3 regions of the Paraburkholderia caribensis genome follow, and region 1 is predicted to be linked to each of the others. Evidence: riboswitches for the same ligand, from Rfam matches in the RefSeq annotation. Region 1 holds a riboswitch; each other region holds the start of a gene.
The links. Region 1 has a riboswitch for cobalamin ahead of C2L66_RS25570 (CbtB domain-containing protein). Riboswitches for the same ligand answer to the same signal wherever they lie in the genome.
Positions count from the first base shown of each region.

Region 2: another riboswitch for cobalamin. It lies ahead of cobG (precorrin-3B synthase); the one in region 1 lies ahead of C2L66_RS25570 (CbtB domain-containing protein).
Region 3: another riboswitch for cobalamin. It lies ahead of cobA (uroporphyrinogen-III C-methyltransferase); the one in region 1 lies ahead of C2L66_RS25570 (CbtB domain-containing protein).

Region 1 covers NZ_CP026102.1:2,011,226-2,016,532, reverse strand. The annotation lists gene infA (translation initiation factor IF-1) at 1-150, opposite strand, end outside; gene C2L66_RS25590 (hypothetical protein) at 282-569, opposite strand; gene C2L66_RS25585 (hypothetical protein) at 1,083-1,301, opposite strand; gene C2L66_RS25580 (hypothetical protein) at 1,515-1,913, shown strand; gene C2L66_RS25575 (histidine phosphatase family protein) at 1,929-2,504, opposite strand; cobalamin riboswitch at 2,552-2,706, shown strand; gene C2L66_RS25570 (CbtB domain-containing protein) at 2,751-2,975, shown strand; gene C2L66_RS25565 (CbtA family protein) at 2,997-3,767, shown strand; gene C2L66_RS25560 (LysR family transcriptional regulator) at 3,758-4,708, opposite strand; gene C2L66_RS25555 (AEC family transporter) at 4,816-5,307, shown strand, end outside.
Region 2 covers NZ_CP026102.1:1,176,293-1,181,599, reverse strand. The annotation lists gene C2L66_RS21715 (cobalt-precorrin-6A reductase) at 1-527, opposite strand, end outside; gene C2L66_RS21710 (cobalt-precorrin-5B (C(1))-methyltransferase) at 524-1,624, opposite strand; gene C2L66_RS21705 (bifunctional cobalt-precorrin-7 (C(5))-methyltransferase/cobalt-precorrin-6B (C(15))-methyltransferase) at 1,624-2,829, opposite strand; cobalamin riboswitch at 2,918-3,104, shown strand; gene cobG (precorrin-3B synthase) at 3,191-4,579, shown strand; gene C2L66_RS21695 (precorrin-8X methylmutase) at 4,572-5,198, shown strand; gene C2L66_RS21690 (precorrin-2 C(20)-methyltransferase) at 5,198-5,307, shown strand, end outside.
Region 3 covers NZ_CP026102.1:1,151,528-1,156,834, reverse strand. The annotation lists gene cobW (cobalamin biosynthesis protein CobW) at 1-824, opposite strand, end outside; cobalamin riboswitch at 1,019-1,287, opposite strand; gene C2L66_RS21645 (hypothetical protein) at 1,441-2,022, opposite strand; cobalamin riboswitch at 2,307-2,581, shown strand; gene cobA (uroporphyrinogen-III C-methyltransferase) at 2,729-3,466, shown strand; gene C2L66_RS21635 (cobalamin biosynthesis protein) at 3,463-3,882, shown strand; gene cobO (cob(I)yrinic acid a,c-diamide adenosyltransferase) at 3,879-4,481, shown strand; gene C2L66_RS21625 (cobyrinate a,c-diamide synthase) at 4,485-5,307, shown strand, end outside.

The DNA of each region.
Region 1 (5,307 bases):
GCCCGCGAGGATACGGATGTGATTCTTGCGCATGCGTCCCGACGCGTACGCGCCCACGACCACGCCGTTATCCAGCGTGACGCGGTAGCGGCTATCGGGTAGTACTTCGTCGACGATGCCGTCCAGTTCAAGCAGTTCTTCTTTCGCCATGCATTACTCCTGGTCGATGAGGGAAGGGTGCGGCGCGCGCGGCGCGCAGCGTAATTTGCGCGGCAGCACGAAGGCTGCCGCGTCGATGCGGTGAGACGATGATGCTGATGCGCGCGTTGCGCTGCGCGAGATCAAAGGTCGGAAACCGTCTGTCCGTCGACCCGGCCGTCGATCACTTGTGCTGCATGCTCCATGCAGGCTATGCGGGCCTTGCCCGCGCCTTCGAACGGCCGGAAATACGACAGGCGGAACACGCGGCCATCGGCGGCGGCGTTCGCGCCGACCCGGCAGATGCGAACCGACGCGTCATAGCCGCTGTCGATCGAATTGCGGTGCGCCACGCCGTTCGCCGTGCGGCGCGGATAGATCAGCGGATGAATTTCGTAGCCCTTGTACGTCTTGATGCCTTGCGTCGTCATATACACAGTCCTGTGATGCGGCTGCCGGCGCGCGTCACTGCAACGGGCAGGCGCGGCGAATAGGCAGCGGGCGGCGCAGCGCCATGGGGCGCGCCGCAATGGAAAAAGTCTCGCGCGAGCCGTATGCGCTGGCTCGGACGCAACCGCGATCAACGCGGAACGGATGGAGAAAAATACGCTGATGCCGCACGGGCAACGAACGTAGCGAATGTCACCCCGTCGGGTTCAGGCGTGCAGCGCGTGGCCGGAGTGACGAAGACCGCCGTGTTGCCGCTGCATGATGTTGCGCGATAACGGGACGGCTGGGATGCAATGCAATCAGTGCAACGCGGCGAAGACGAGAAGACGTTGACGCGTTACGGTGAAGAAGTTGACGGGTGATGCGGGCAGAGCGCTGCGTTAAATATATTATGCCCTAAAAACAGGGCTTTGGGTAGCAGAAACTTTCCCGCGACCGCTTTCGCGGAGCATGCCCGTCTGGCGCGCGGCACCGCGCGCGGCCGCTCGGCGCGCTCAGTCGGCCGTTTGCGTCAAGCGTTTCTGGAGTTCGCGGCTGGCGGCGAGCGGAATGCGCGCATCGTCCCACTTGGCAAGCCATTCGACTTCCTTCGACGTGAAAACCTGGCCGTGGTTGCGCAGCGCGTACTGCAGCGAATCGATGATGTGATTGCGGATGATCTCGGGCGTGCGTGCATCGTCGAGCACGGAACGAAACGCTTCGAGCGTAGCCATCAGTTGCCTCTTTTCGGTGAACGCTTGTGAATGATCTGACTCTTGAGTCTCGTCTTTTATCGCACATCAAAAAGCGCGGTGCCACGCGGTCAAAATTCACGCGGTCAGATGTCCGCAGGCCATGCCGGGTATGCGCTTTGCAACGCGCCCGAGGCGCCTGACGCACTATTCGGCTCGCCATTCCAGACGATTCCAGACAACTCGAGGTCCGCCATGACAATCAGAGCAATCGCGCCGCTCGCGCTATGGACCGTCGCACAACTGGCCGTCGCGGCAACGGGCGATGCATCGTGCGGCGTGCTGGCGGGCGCGGGCGCGTCGGGCGCATCGAGCGTGTCGGCCGCGAGCGGCTTCGCGTTGCGCGACGGCGAGCCCGTCGATTTCATCGCGGGCGGCAAGACGGTGCCGGGCACGCTGCATGTGTTGAAGGACGGCGGCATCTATCGCGCGTACTGGCAGCCGCAAGGCCGCCCCGAGCGCTACGTGCTCGCCAACGCGGGGACGGATGCCGTGCGCCTGATCGCGACGCCGGCGCAGGGCAAGCCCGCCACCGACGGCATGCCTGGCACGACGCTCAATCCGCAGCAGGTGCTGTCGTGTCCGACGCTGTGAGCGCGCGCGGGCGTCTCAGCTTCGACGGTCCGGTGCGGGCCACCACGTCCAGCCGCGCTGATCGCGTTGCAGTTCGACGACGGAAAGGGGCGGCACCTCGATACGCGCGAATCTCGCGGACGGCGCTTGCAGCACATGCATGAGCGCCGCGCGGATCACTCCCGCATGCGTGACGGCGATGACCGTGCCGCGCTGCTCGAACGCATCGAGCCAGCCGCCGACACGCAAGGTCAGCGCATCGAATGATTCGCCGCCATGCGGCGCGGATGACGGATCGCGCGTCCATGTGTCGAGTGCGTTCGTGTCCTCGTTCGCCACGTCGAGCAAACGGCGCCCACGCCAGCGGCCGAAGTCGGCGTCGGCGAGATCCGGTACGATCGTCGCCGCCAGTCCAAGCGCCCGCGCCGTGTCCAGCGCGCACGCAGCGGGGCTGCTGAGCGCGGCATCGGCGTTCAGCAAGCCGGCATGCGATGCGCGAAACGACGTGGCTTCTTCGACCGCGCGGGTATCGAGGGGATCGTCGGCGGGGAACGTGCCCTTGCGTTGCGCGGCCGTCGCCGGGTGGCTGATCAACAACAGGCGTGTGCGCATCGACGGCCTTGGGTCCGGGAAATGGGAAGAAAGAGGGTAAGAAACAGGAGAGCGTTTCGCAGTTTAGCCGTAGAATAGTCGCCACTCGAAGCGCGGAAGCCGGTGCAAGCCCGGCGCGGTCGCGCCACTGTAATCGGCAGCAAATGCGTACACAACAGGCTGTACACAAGCCGGAAGCCAGACCCAAGCTTCGACCTCTCTCATCATTCGACTATCGGGGCGCGTAACCCCAAGGAGATGTCCGTCATGAACGACGCCGTTCTCGACCACGCCGGTCAGACCGATCAACCTGTCATCACCCCCATCCCGCTGCGCGAGCTGCTGCCCTGGATTCTGTTCGGCGGCCTGCTGATGCTGCTCGCGCTCTATTTCGTCGGCGCCGAACAGGGCGCGACTTCGCTGATTCCCGGCATGTACGTGCATGAATTCGTGCACGACGGCCGCCATCTGCTCGGCTTTCCTTGCCACTGATCGCGTAAGGGAGTCATCACCATGGTGGGTAAGTTATTGATGCGAGGGATGCTCGCAGGCATCGTCGCGGGTTTGCTGACGTTCGCCTTTGCGCGCGTGGCAGGCGAGCCGCTCGTCGATACGGCGATCTCGTTCGAAGAAAAGATGCAAACCGCGCACGATCACGGCGACGCCAGCGGCGCTCACGATCATGAAGAAGAACTCGTCAGCCGCGGCACGCAGGCGGGCCTCGGTCTGCTGACGGGCGTCGTCGCATATGGCATGGCGTTCGGCGGGCTGTTCGCGCTGACGTTCGCGTATCTGCATGGACGCGTCGGCCGGCTCGGCGCACGTGCGTTGTCGGCGTGGCTCGCAGTGGGCGCCTATGTCGCCGTCGTGCTGGTGCCGACCATCAAGTATCCGGCGAATCCGCCTTCCGTGGGCGATCCGGAAACCATCGGCATGCGCACGGGGCTGTTCTTCCTGATGATCGTCACGTCGCTCGTCGTGGCGGTGTTCTCGATGAAAGTCCGCAAGCACCTGGTGTCGCGGCTCGGCGTGTGGAACGCGTCGATCGTGGGCGGAATCGTGTTCGTCGCGATCATCGCCGCGATCCAGATCGCGCTGCCGACGGTCAACGAAGTGCCCGAAGCGTTCCCCGCCGTCGTGCTGTGGAAGTTCCGCTTCACGGCGCTCGGCATGCAGGCAATCATGTGGGCCACGATCGGCCTGTTGTTCGGGGCACTGGTCGAGCGCAGCGAACGCATCGCGCGCGCATCGGCTGCATCGGCGCGCAACTCGGCTTATCTGTAACGCTGCTTTTCCGCGTCTGCGCCTGAATGCGCAGACGCGCGGCTCTCTTCCCCGTTTCGTTCCGCTCGCCGCTTCCAGGCAATCTCCAGAAACCGCGCCAGACATGGGTTGCGGTTCGACGGCGACCAGACGAGCATTTGCGAAATCGTCGGCGCGTCGTCGAGCGGTCTGAAGACGACGCCTACGAGTTGCGCCTTGCGCATCGACTCCGGCACCAGCGCGATCCCCACGCCTTCGTCGACGAGACTCAACACTGTCTGCTGCAACTGCACTTCGAAGCGCACATCGGGCGCGAAACCGCCTTGCGCGCAATGATCGACGATGGTCGCGCGCAGGCTCGGCGACACGGCTTCCGACGCCATCACGAACGGCTCGCGCGCGAGCTGCGCGATCTTCAGTTGATGCGCGCAGGCGAGCGGATGCTCGCGCGACAACGCGACGCATAGCGGCTCGGTGAAGATCGCGCGGGTGTCGAGATCCTTGCTTTGCGCGCCCGGAAACATGATTGCGGCGTCGATCTGCCCGCTCAGCACCTGCGGCGCCAGATCATTCGATACGACTTCGCGCAGGTTGAGCGTGACGCCGGGCCAGGCGTCACCGTACGCGCGCGCATAGCTGGGCAGCACGCTGTACGCGGCGCACATCGTGAAGCCGACGGTCAACTGGCCAGTGTCGCCGGCGGCCGCCGCGCGGGCATGTCTGGCCGCCTGCTCGATCGACGCGAGTATCGCCTTCGCGTCCTCGTAGAAACGCTCGCCCGCGGCCGTGAGCGTGACGCTGCGCGGACTGCGCTCGATCAGCGTGACGCCGAGCGCGGCTTCCAGCGCAGCTAGTTGCCGGCTCAGCGGCGGCTGCGACAGGTTCAGCCGCGCGGCCGCACGCCCGAAATGGCGGGTTTCGGCGAGCGTGACGAAGTAGCGAAGCGGCTTGACGTCGAGCATGATGCAAAAAAAGTATCGTCGAGGGTTGGATTCGGCATTGGATTGTATAGGTGTAAACGCTTACCCTTGCGCGTTTCCTCCCTTTTTACCTTCGTTGCCGCAACTTCATGCTGTCTACGCTCGAAATCCTGCTGCCCGTCTTTGCGCTGATCTTCGCGGGCTTCTTTTGCCGCCGTCGCAATCTGCTCGGCCCCACGGCAGCTTCCGAACTGAACCGCTTCGTGGTGTGGCTCGCGCTGCCCGCATTGCTGTTCGACACGATGGCCCATTCGACCTGGCATCAGCTCGATCAGCCGGCCTTCATCGCGACGTTCTCGATTGCCTGCGCGGGCGTGTTCGTGGTTGTGCTGCTGGCGCGGCTCGCCAGCGGGCGGCATCTTGCCGATGCAAGCGTCGACGCGATTGCCGCGTCGTATCCGAACACCGGCTACATCGGCTTTCCGCTCGGGCTGCTCGCATTCGGCAGGGCGAGCCTCACGCCGACCACCATCGCGACGATCATCGTCGCCTGCGTGCTGTTCGCGCTCGCGATCGTGCTGATCGAGATCGGCCTGCAGACCGAGCGCACGCCGCACAAGCTCGGCGCAAAAGTGGTGTGG
Region 2 (5,307 bases), 830 kb from region 1:
CGCTCGCCGTCGATATCGAACGGGCCGCGCGCGTCGATGATGCGCGCGCGCCCGTTGCCCGGATGCGCGTCGAGACAGCGCACGATCCAGTACTGATGCGCGGGTATCTCGTCGAGATGCGCGAGCGGCTCGCGCCCCGACGTGAACAGCACGCGCCGAAACGGTCGGATCGCATCGACCAGTTCGTTCCAGCCGCTTACCATGCGCCAGTCGTCGCCCGTTTGCGGCGTCCAGCCCACGCGGCGCAGCGCCCAGCACGGCACGCTGGCTTCGCGGCACGCAACAGCCGCGTTCGCGCTCATTTGCGCGGCATAGGGATGCGTCGCGTCGATCACGAGCGCAATGCCTTCGCTTTCGATAAAACGCGCAAGCCCTTCGCTGCCGCCGAACCCGCCGACCCGTACTTCACACGCCAGCCCGTCCGGCACACGTCCGAGCCCCGCCAGGCTATAGACATGCTGCCGCCCGAGTTGCCGCGCGATCTGCAATGCGTCGCCCGTGCCGCCGAGCAATAACAGACGTTTCATCGCGCCACACCGATGATGTTGCCCTGCCGGTCGATCGCAAACATCTCGACTTCGACCGACGCGGGCACGATGTCGCGCGCCACGTCGCGCGCGCGTGCGCAGACGATATCGCCGAGCGGCACGCCTTTTTTCCGCGCCATCGCAAGCGCTTCCTGGCTCGTGTTCGCGCCGACGATAGCGGCCTGCAACGCGGCGTCGCTCGCGGCATGTTGCGCCGACCACGCGGCGAGTTGCGGTAAGTCGATGCTCGAATGGCGGCTGTGCAGATCGAGATGCCCCGCCGCGAGTTTGCTCAGCTTGCCGAAACCGCCGCACATGCTGAGCTTGTCGACGGGCGCGCGCTTCAGATGCTTGAGCACGGCGCCCGCGAAGTCACCCATTTCGATCAGCGCAATATCGGGCAACCGGTAGTAAGCGCGCATGGCGTCCTCGCTCGCATTGCCCGTGCACGCGGCGATATGCCGATAGCCGTTCGCGCGCGCAACGTCGATGCCCTGATGGATCGACGCGATATACGCCGAGCACGAGAACGGCCGCACGATGCCCGTCGTGCCGAGTATCGACAGCCCGCCGACAATGCCGAGACGCGGATTCATCGTCTTCTGCGCCAGCGCCTCGCCGTTCTCGACGCCTATCGTCACTTCGAAGCCGCCCGCGTAACCATGCTCGGCGGCCAGTTCGTTCAGATGCGCGGTCATCATCTGACGCGGCACCGGGTTGATGGCCGGCTCGCCGACGGGCAGCGTGAGGCCCGCGCGCGTCACCGTGCCGACGCCCGGCCCGGCATGAAAACGCACGCCGGGTTGATCCGCGAGACGCACGCGCGCGAACACCACCGCGCCATGCGTAACGTCGGGATCGTCGCCCGCGTCCTTGACGGTGCCCGCTTCGGCGCCGCCTTGGCCGCCGTCGATCAGGCGGCAGAAGACGAGTGGCATCGGCACATGCTGGCCTTTCGGCAGCACGATTTCCGCGACATCGCTCGCCACGCCCGACAGCAGCAAACGCGCCGCCGCCAGCGACGTCGCCGTCGCGCAGCTTCCCGTCGTGTAGCCGCTGCGCAGCGGCGCGGGCTGTTCGGGCGTTTCGTCGCGCATCACGGTTTGCGGGTGTCGAGTAGCGTGATTGGCAGCGCGGCGCGCCACGTCTCGAAGCCGCCCAGCGGCTGCGCTTCGGCCAGGGCGACGCGCGTCAGCGCGCCGCCGTGCCGCGCGCGCCACGCGACGAGCGCCGCCTCGCCTTCGAGGGTGACGGCGTTCGCAATCAGCCGCCCGCCTTGTTTCAGCGCGCCCCAGCAGCCGTCGAGCACACCCTGCGCAGTCACGCCGCCGCCGATGAAAATGGCATCCGGCGCGGGCAGGCCATGCAGTGCGTCGGGCGCCTTGCCAGCGACCAGTTGCAGCCCCGGCACGCCGAGCGCGTCGCGATTGTGTTCGATGAAACGCTGACGTTCGCCGTTCGCTTCGATGGCTATCGCGCGGCAACTGGCGTGCGCGCGCATCCATTCGATGCCGATCGATCCACAGCCCGCGCCGACGTCCCATAGCAGTTCGCCAGGCGCTGGCGCGAGGCGTCCGAGCGTCAGCGCGCGCACGTCGCGCTTGGTGAGCTGGCTGTCGTGACGATAGGCGTCGTCGGGCAGCCCGGGGGTCAGCGCGAGCCGCGGCGCGTCCCGCGCATCGCGCCGGCAGTCGAGCGCGATCAGGTTCAGCGCCGCCGACTCTCCAATCGACCAGTCGTGCGCGCGCGCGTCGACGATGCGTTCGGACGCGCTACCCAGATGTTCCATCACGATCATGCGCGTCGCGCCGAAGCCGCGTTCGACGAGCCACGCGGCCACGGCGGCGGGCGTCGCGCCGTCCGCGCTCAGCACGAACACGCGCGCGCCATCGTGCAGATGCATCTGCAACGCGGCAAGCGGCCGGCCGACCAGCGACACCGTCGCCACATCCTGCAACGCCCAGCCAAGGCGCGCCGCCGCAAGCGACACCGACGACGGCGCGGGCAGCACGCGCAATTCGTCGGCGGGAACGTGGCGCGCGAGCGTCGCGCCGACGCCGTAGAACATCGGATCGCCGCTCGCCAGCACGCACACGGGCGTGTCGCGCCGCGCCAGCACGGGCGCGATGTCGAACGGATGCGGCCATGGCTCGCGCGCGGCGGACAGGCACACGGGCAGCATCGCCAGATGCCGCTCGCCGCCATAGATCACCGACGCGTCGATCAACGCGCGCCGCGCCGTTTTCCCCAGGCCGGCAAAACCGTCATCGCCCATTCCCACTACGGTCAGCCACGCTGACATGCGTCGATCCTCATCTGCTTGCTGTACTGAAAACGCTGCTGCGGGCCGTGTTTCAAGGCTGCGGCATCGTTGTGCTGTTCGAAAAAAGGCATAATACCCGTTCGCCGGTGCCTTTCGGGGCCTAAGAGGGAACACACATCACTGCGATGACCGTGACTGCCCCCGCAACTGTATGCAGCGAGTCCACGCCAATTTGCGCCACTGGTGATACCGGGAAGGCCCGGCGTGTGCAGCGACCTGTGAGTCAGAAGACCTGCCGGCCAACAGTTCGTGCCAGCCAACATCGGGCGGGGTGTACCGATGCCGAGCCGCTCTCCTTCGAGATGCCCGGGCCGTCGCGCGACGTAAACCCCGTAATGTCTTGAGCCACGCTTTCGATTCGTCCGACGCTTCCGCCTTGCGCCCTTCGGCTTGTCCGGGGCTGTTGCGCATCGTGCCCGCGCTCGACGGCGGCCTGTGCCGCGTGAAGCTGGCGGGCGGCGAATTGAGCGCGACGCAGGCACGCGCCATGGCCGGGGCGATCGACGAACACGCGTCGGGTGTCGTCGACATCACGAATCGCGCGAATCTGCAGTTGCGCGGCGTGAAGCGCGGCCATGAAGCTGCGCTCGTTGCAGCGCTGCTCGACGCGGGGCTCGGACCGCAGAACGCCGAGCATGCATTCGCCGACGACGTGCGCAATGTGATGGTCAGCCCGGTTGCGGGCCGCGACGCAAGCGCGTTATACGACACGAGCGCGCTAGCTGGCAATCTGTTGACGCTGCTGCAAGGTGACACACGGTTCGCCGCGCTTTCGCCGAAATTCGCGCTGATGCTCGACGGCGGCGAGCGTCTGATGATGCTCGATCATCCGCACGACATCTGGTTTTCGGCGATGCTGCAGCGCGACCGTCCGGACGTGCTGTTCGCAATCGGACTCGCTGGCTGTCCGCCCGTTACGGCGGACCATGACAGCGCTTTGGCCGCCGTCACGGCTGCGGATCTTGCGACGTTCACGCAAGCGCTCGTGCACACGTTCCTCGACCTCGCCGCGCCGGACGATGCCCGCATGCGCGACCTGCTCGCCGCGCATTCCATCGAGAACATCATCGGGCACGCCGAACGCAGGAGCGGTGTGAGCCTGCTGCGCGACGCGTCGATCCGAGGCTGGCGCCGGGAACCCGCCGATGCCGAGCGACGGCTCGGCGCGCATCGGCAAAACGACGGACAGCGCTGGCATGTCGGCGCGCAGCCCGCGTTGGGCCGCATGAACAGCACGACGTTGCGCGGCCTCGCCGAACTCGCCGGCGGCAATGCGCGCGCGACGCTGCGCATGACGCCGTGGCAAAGCGTGCTGCTCACCGACATCGACACGGTGAACCTCGACGCAACGTTACGGAAGCTCGAAGCACTCGGTCTCGCCACCACCGCTGACAATCCGCTGACCCGGGTGATCGCATGCGCCGGCTCGGCCGGCTGCGCGAAGAGCCAGGCGGACACGAAAGCCGACGCACTAAAACTGGCCGCACAGGTACCCGAGCATACGCAAGTGCATCTCAGCGGCTGCCCGCGTTCATGCGCGGCGGCGCATCGCGCGCCCTACACGCTGCTCGCGGCAGCCGACGGCCATTACGACCTGTACCACACACACGACCCGCGCGAGTCCAACGGCTTCGGCCGATGCATCGCGCGCGGTCTGACGATCGACGAAGCGGCGGATGCACTGAACGCGTCCGCCCTTCCCCCAACTGATGAGCCATTCGATGCTTGACTACATCCGCGACGGACAGGAAATTTATCGCCAGTCGTTCGCGACGATACGCGCGGAAACCGACCTGTCGCGCATTCCCGCCGACCTCGAAAAGCTCGCCGTGCGCGTGATCCACGCGTGCGGCATGGTCGATATCGCCAGCGACCTGCGCTTTTCGGACGGCGCGGGCCGCGCGGGACGCGAGGCGCTCGCCAGCGGCGCGCCGATCCTCTGCGACGCGCGCATGGTCGCCGAAGGCATCACGCGCGCGCGGCTTCCCGCGCACAACGACGTGATCTGCACGCTCGCCGATCCGTCCGTGCCCGGGCTCGCGCGCGAGATGAACAACACCCGCTCGGCGGCGGCGCTCGAACTGTGGCGCCCGCGCCTGCAAGGCAGCGTCGTCGTGATCGGCAATGCGCCGACCTCGCTGTTTCATCTGCTCGACATGCTCGACGGCGGCGCGCCCCGCCCAGCGCTGATTCTCGGCTTCCCGGTCGGCTTCATCGGCGCCGCGGAGTCGAAGGCGATGCTCGCCGCCAATAGCCGCGGCGTGCCGTTCGTCGCCGTGCAGGGCCGGCGCGGCGGCAGCGCGATGGCGGCGGCTGCCGTGAACGCGCTCGCATCGGAGGACGAATAATGGCCGATCAGGCGAACAGCACGCGCGGGCGTCTCTATGGTCTCGGCGTCGGCCCCGGCGACCCGGAACTGATCACGGTGAAAGCGCTGCGGCTGCTGAAATCGGCGCA
Region 3 (5,307 bases), 860 kb from region 1:
GTAGGCGCGCGCGCCGTGACGACGACGGAGTCGAATTCGTCGTGGTGATGGTCGGCGTGCTCGGGATCGTCGGCGGAACCGTGATGATCGTGGCGCAGATGAATCGTGTCTTCCGAAGCCGATTCGAGCCCGAGCAGCGCATGCAGATCGAGTTGGCCCATGTGCGCGCGCACCACCTTGACCTGCGGCGGAATCTCTTCGCGGATGACGGCTTCGACGCTCGCCTGCTGCGCTTCGTCGAGCAGATCGGTCTTGTTGAGAATCACGAGATCGGCGGCCGACAACTGGTCTTCGAACAGTTCATGCAGTGGCGATTCATGGTCGAGATTCGGATCGGCCTTGCGCAATTGATCGACGGCGACGGGGTCTTCGGCGAATTGACCGCTGGCCACAGCCGGACCGTCCACGACCGTCACGACGGCATCGACGGTGAAGCTGTTCTTGATGGACGGCCAGTTGAAGGCCTGTACGAGCGGCTTCGGCAGCGCGAGGCCCGACGTTTCAATCAGCACGTGATCGATCTGGTCGCGCCGCTCCACCAGTTGCTCCATGACGGGGAAGAACTCTTCCTGCACGGTGCAGCACAGGCAGCCGTTGGCAAGCTCGTATAGCTGGCCTTCCGTTTCGTTGCCGTTTTCATCGCAACCGATGCCACAGCCCTTGAGAATCTCCCCGTCGATGCCCAGCTCGCCGAACTCGTTGACGATCACCGCGATGCGCAGGCCGCCCGCGTGCTGAAGAATGTGACGCATCAACGTCGTTTTGCCGCTGCCGAGAAAGCCCGTGACGATCGTCACCGGAATCTTGCGCATCTGTGTCTGCATGATGGCTCCGCTGCTCGAAACAGGTTCGAGTGACCTCCGCATTGCGCGCCGTCCGGCATGCGCTTTTGCGAGGCTTCAGTGATACATGGGGACGAAAACGGCGCCGCATGCGCGTCGCGCCACCCGAACGACGGGACGCGCAAGCACACTGCGACACATGAGGAACAGTCGACACGGTGCCGCATCCCCGCAGCATGGCGTCGTTTTCTCGGGCCGGTATCCGGGCTGATGAAAGCGCCGCCTCTCCTTCCCGCGCGAGCGTTTTCGCGCAGTGGATTGTCTGCATGGGCCGCTATTGGACGCACATGCAGCGAGGCCGGCTCTGCATCGTCTGCGCGATGCCTTCACCTACCGTTGCGGGGAGCAGCATAGTTTGGCCGGCGGCTGTGCGCACGGCCCGCTATTTCCCGTTTAACTGCGCGCGCAGAGAGCGCACGCGAGCACCAGAGTGCGTGCGAGTTTAGGCCCGGCGGCAGGTAGCGTCAAGGTGAGACGACGACATCAGGGTTGGCCGATGCCGTCGTTCGGTTGCGTGGATCGCAATAGAGAGGGTCCGCCGGCTGCCGCCCTGCGACAGCCGTGGAGAGGCACGACTCAGTGGAGACTGAGTGTGAAATTAGTGCGCAGTAGCTTGCGGCGTGACTTCGATAGCCGTCGCCGACACGAAAACCGCGTGGATCGTGTCGCCGACGTGCAGATCCTTGAGGTCGAAATCCGGCGTGACCTTGATGACCTGCGTCTCGTAGACACCGCGCAGTGTGAGCAGGCGTTTCGCCGGGTCGATCTTCTGCACGGTGGACAGCGTTTCGACCTGATGCAGCGAGTCCCGGCCGTCCGAGCCGCGCACCGTCACCTGCGCATCGACACGCTCACGGATGCCCTTGCCGGCGGGGTCGACCTTTTCGGCCTGGACGAGCAGTGCATTCTTGTACAGCACGTCGACCTTGTCACCTACGCGCAGCTTGTCGAACCCGGGCATCTTGCCGTCCACCAGCATCGTGACCTCGATGCCGTCCTCGCCCTTCAGCGTGACTGCGCGGGCGCCTGCGTCGATGGCGATGATGCGCGCCTTCAGGTGCACGGGCGGCGCCGCTTCCACGAGCTTATCCGCGTCCCGTGCGAGCGAGTCTGCGGCTTGCACTGAGGTCGCCGTGAGCATGGCCGCCAGCAATACCGACGCAATCGCTGTTATTTTCATGTTGATTTTCTCCCTAAAGTTAATCTGCCGGTTCGACGGCAGATGCAGTCAAAAGCGGTGCCCGGCACCGCCAATCCGGATTGGCGTGAAATTTAATTAGGTATCCGATATTTGATACCGGAAAAACGGTCATTCCACTTCCGGTCACTATAAATGACCACCCTTAGGATTTACTACCGACAACACTTGAAAACAGTTTTCGAACTTCTTGGAACACGGTGAGAATCGTCGTCGGGCGAGCCCGTCGCACGGTCCCGCGCCGCCCGCCGGCAGGGCGTGTGTGCTATCGTATCGGCGCATCTGGTGCCCCGCGCTGGCTCGAAGGCCGGCGGGGTTAAACGGGAAACAGGGAAGCGCCTTCACATCGCGGCCGCAACACGGGCGAACCACGCGAAACATGAAGCCGCCAAGCCTGTGCTGTCCCCGCAACGGTCACGCGGCGAGCGGAATGAAGCATGTTTCGCGCAGTGCGTTCAAGGCCACTGCCTGCCATCCGCAGGTGGGAAGGCGAACGCGATGAGCCGCCAGCCCGGATACCGGCCAGTTGCAAGGGGGCGAGAATCTCATCGCCATTCGCTGGAACCGCGGGAAACGGATACCAGCGCCCACGCGCGGCACCGGCTCGAGCAGCCGTCGCGCGTCACAAGCAACATCGCATGACCTGTCACATTCAAGCGCCTGCCCGTGCAGCGGCGCCCTCCTCGCCATGAGCCGCGCCTGGCTGATCGGCGCCGGCCCCGGCGACGTCGAACTGCTGACGCTCAAAGCCGCGCGCACGCTCGCGCTGGCCGACGTCGTGCTGGTCGACGATCTCGTCAATCCCGAGGTCCTGCAGTTCGCGCGCGACGACGCGCAGATCGTCCATGTCGGCAAGCGCGGCGGACAGCAATCCACACCCCAATCCGAAATCGTCGCGATGATGCTCGATCATCTGCGCGCGGGCCGCAGCGTCGCGCGGCTCAAGGGCGGCGACCCATTCGTGTTCGGCCGCGGCGGCGAAGAGCAACAGGCGCTGCAGGCCGCAGGGATTCACGTCGAAATCATCAGCGGAATCACGGCGGGCATCGCCGCGCCCGCTGCCGTCGGCATTCCCGTCACGCATCGCGACCACGCGCAGGGCGTGATCTTCGTCACCGGCCACGGCGCGGGCGAGCACGAGGCGGACTGGCGCGCGCTCGCCGCCACCCACATGACGCTCGTCATCTACATGGGCATGCGGCGGCTCAACGAGATCGTCGACGCGCTGCTGCGCGCCGGCATGCCGCCCGACACGCCCTGCGCCGCCATCGAATCGGCGACGCGCCCCGAGCAACGCCATGTCCGCGCGACGTTGAGCGAGTTCGTGCAGCGCGTCGCGCAGGCGCAGCTCGGTTCACCGTCGATCGTCGTGATCGGCGGCGTCGCGTCGCTCGCGGCGCCCGTCGATGCCGTGCTCAAGCCATGAAGGCGCTGATCGCGGGCATCGGTTGCCGGCGCGGCGTATCGGCCGAACAGATCGAAGCCGCCGTGCGCGACGCGCTTGGCGGCACGCTGCCGTTCGCGGCGCTGACAGCGGTTGCTTCCGTCGATACGAAAGCCGGCGAGCCCGGACTCATCGCATTCTGCGCACGGCACGCGCTGCCGTTGCAAACCTTCACGCGCGCGGCCATCGCCGCGCTCGATGCACCGGTCGCCCCATCGCCGCATGTGCGCGCGCATCTCGGCGTCGACGGCGTTTGCGAGCCGTGCGCGCTGCTCGCCGCGCCAGGCGGCGAACTGCTCGTGCGCAAACAGACCAGCGACGGCGTGACTGTCGCCATCGCGTGCGCTGCCGCACACCCTCATTCCACCGACACAACCAGAATCAAGGAACATCGATGAAGACCGATCCCGAATCGCATGCACGCATGACGCAGCGCCGCCGCGAAGGCCACGAAAAGAAGCAGGCGCAGGCCAACGTCGAGAAGGGGCTGCTGATCGTCAACACGGGCACGGGCAAGGGCAAATCGACGGCGGCCTTCGGCATGGCCGTGCGCGTGCTCGGCCACGGCATGAAACTCGGCGTCGTGCAGTTCATCAAGGGCGCGCTGCATACATCCGAGCGCGATTTTCTCGGCGCGCAGGCGAATTGCGATTTCGTCACGATGGGCGACGGCTATACCTGGAACACGCAGGACCGCGAAGCCGACATGGCGACGGCGCGCAAGGGCTGGAACGAGGCACGCCGCATGATCGAAAGCGGCGAATACCAGATGGTGATTCTCGACGAGCTGAATACCGTGCTGAAGTACGAATATCTTCCGCTCGAAGAAGTGCTCGACGTAGTGAACGCGCGGCCGCAGATGCTGCATGTCGTCATCACGGGCCGCCACGCGCCCGACGCGCTGGTCGACGCCGCCGATCTCGTCACCGAGATGCGCCTCGTCAAGCATCCGTACCGCGAGCAGCATGTGAAAGCGCAACGCGGCGTGGAGTTCTGAACGATGCCCGCGTGCCCCGCTCTCTTCATCAGCGCGCCGGCGTCGGGCCAGGGCAAGACGACGGTGACGGCCGCGCTTGCGCGGCATCACCGGCGGATGGGGCGTGAAGTGCGCGTGTTCAAGACGGGCCCGGATTTCCTCGACCCGATGATCCTCGCGCACGCGAGCGGCGCGCCCGTTTTGTCGCTCGACCTGTGGATGGTCGGCGAACGCGCGTGCCGTGCGCTGCTCGCGCAGGCCGCACGCGAAGCCGATCTGATTCTGATCGAAGGCGTGATGGGCCTGTTCGACGGCACGCCGAGCAGCGCCGACCTCGCCGCGAAGTTCAGGGTGCCCGTTGCCGCCGTGATCTCGGCAAAAGCAATGGCGCAGACGTTCGGCGCGATCGCCTTCGGTCTCGCGCGCTTTCGTGATGACGTGCCGTTTCATGGCGTGTTCGCGAACCGGGTCGGCTCGGCGCGTCACGCGCAGATGCTCGAAGAAGCGTTGCCGTCCGACCTGACCATGCTCGGCCATCTGTCGAGCACCGAGGCGATCGGATTGCCCGATCGTCATCTCGGCCTGCTGCAGGCCGGGGAGATCGACGACCTCGATGCGCGCCTCGATCGCGCGGCGGATGCACTTGCGTCGACCGCGCTCGCGCAGTTGCCGCCTGCCGTCACGTTCGAAGACGACGCCGGCAACGCGCCCTTGCCGCGACTGCTCGCCGGCATGCACATCGCGATTGCGCGCGACGCCGCGTTTTCGTTCATCTACCCGGCGAATGTGCAGCTACTCGAAGCGCTCGGCGCGCGTCTCACCTATTTCTCGCCGCTTGCCGACGAAA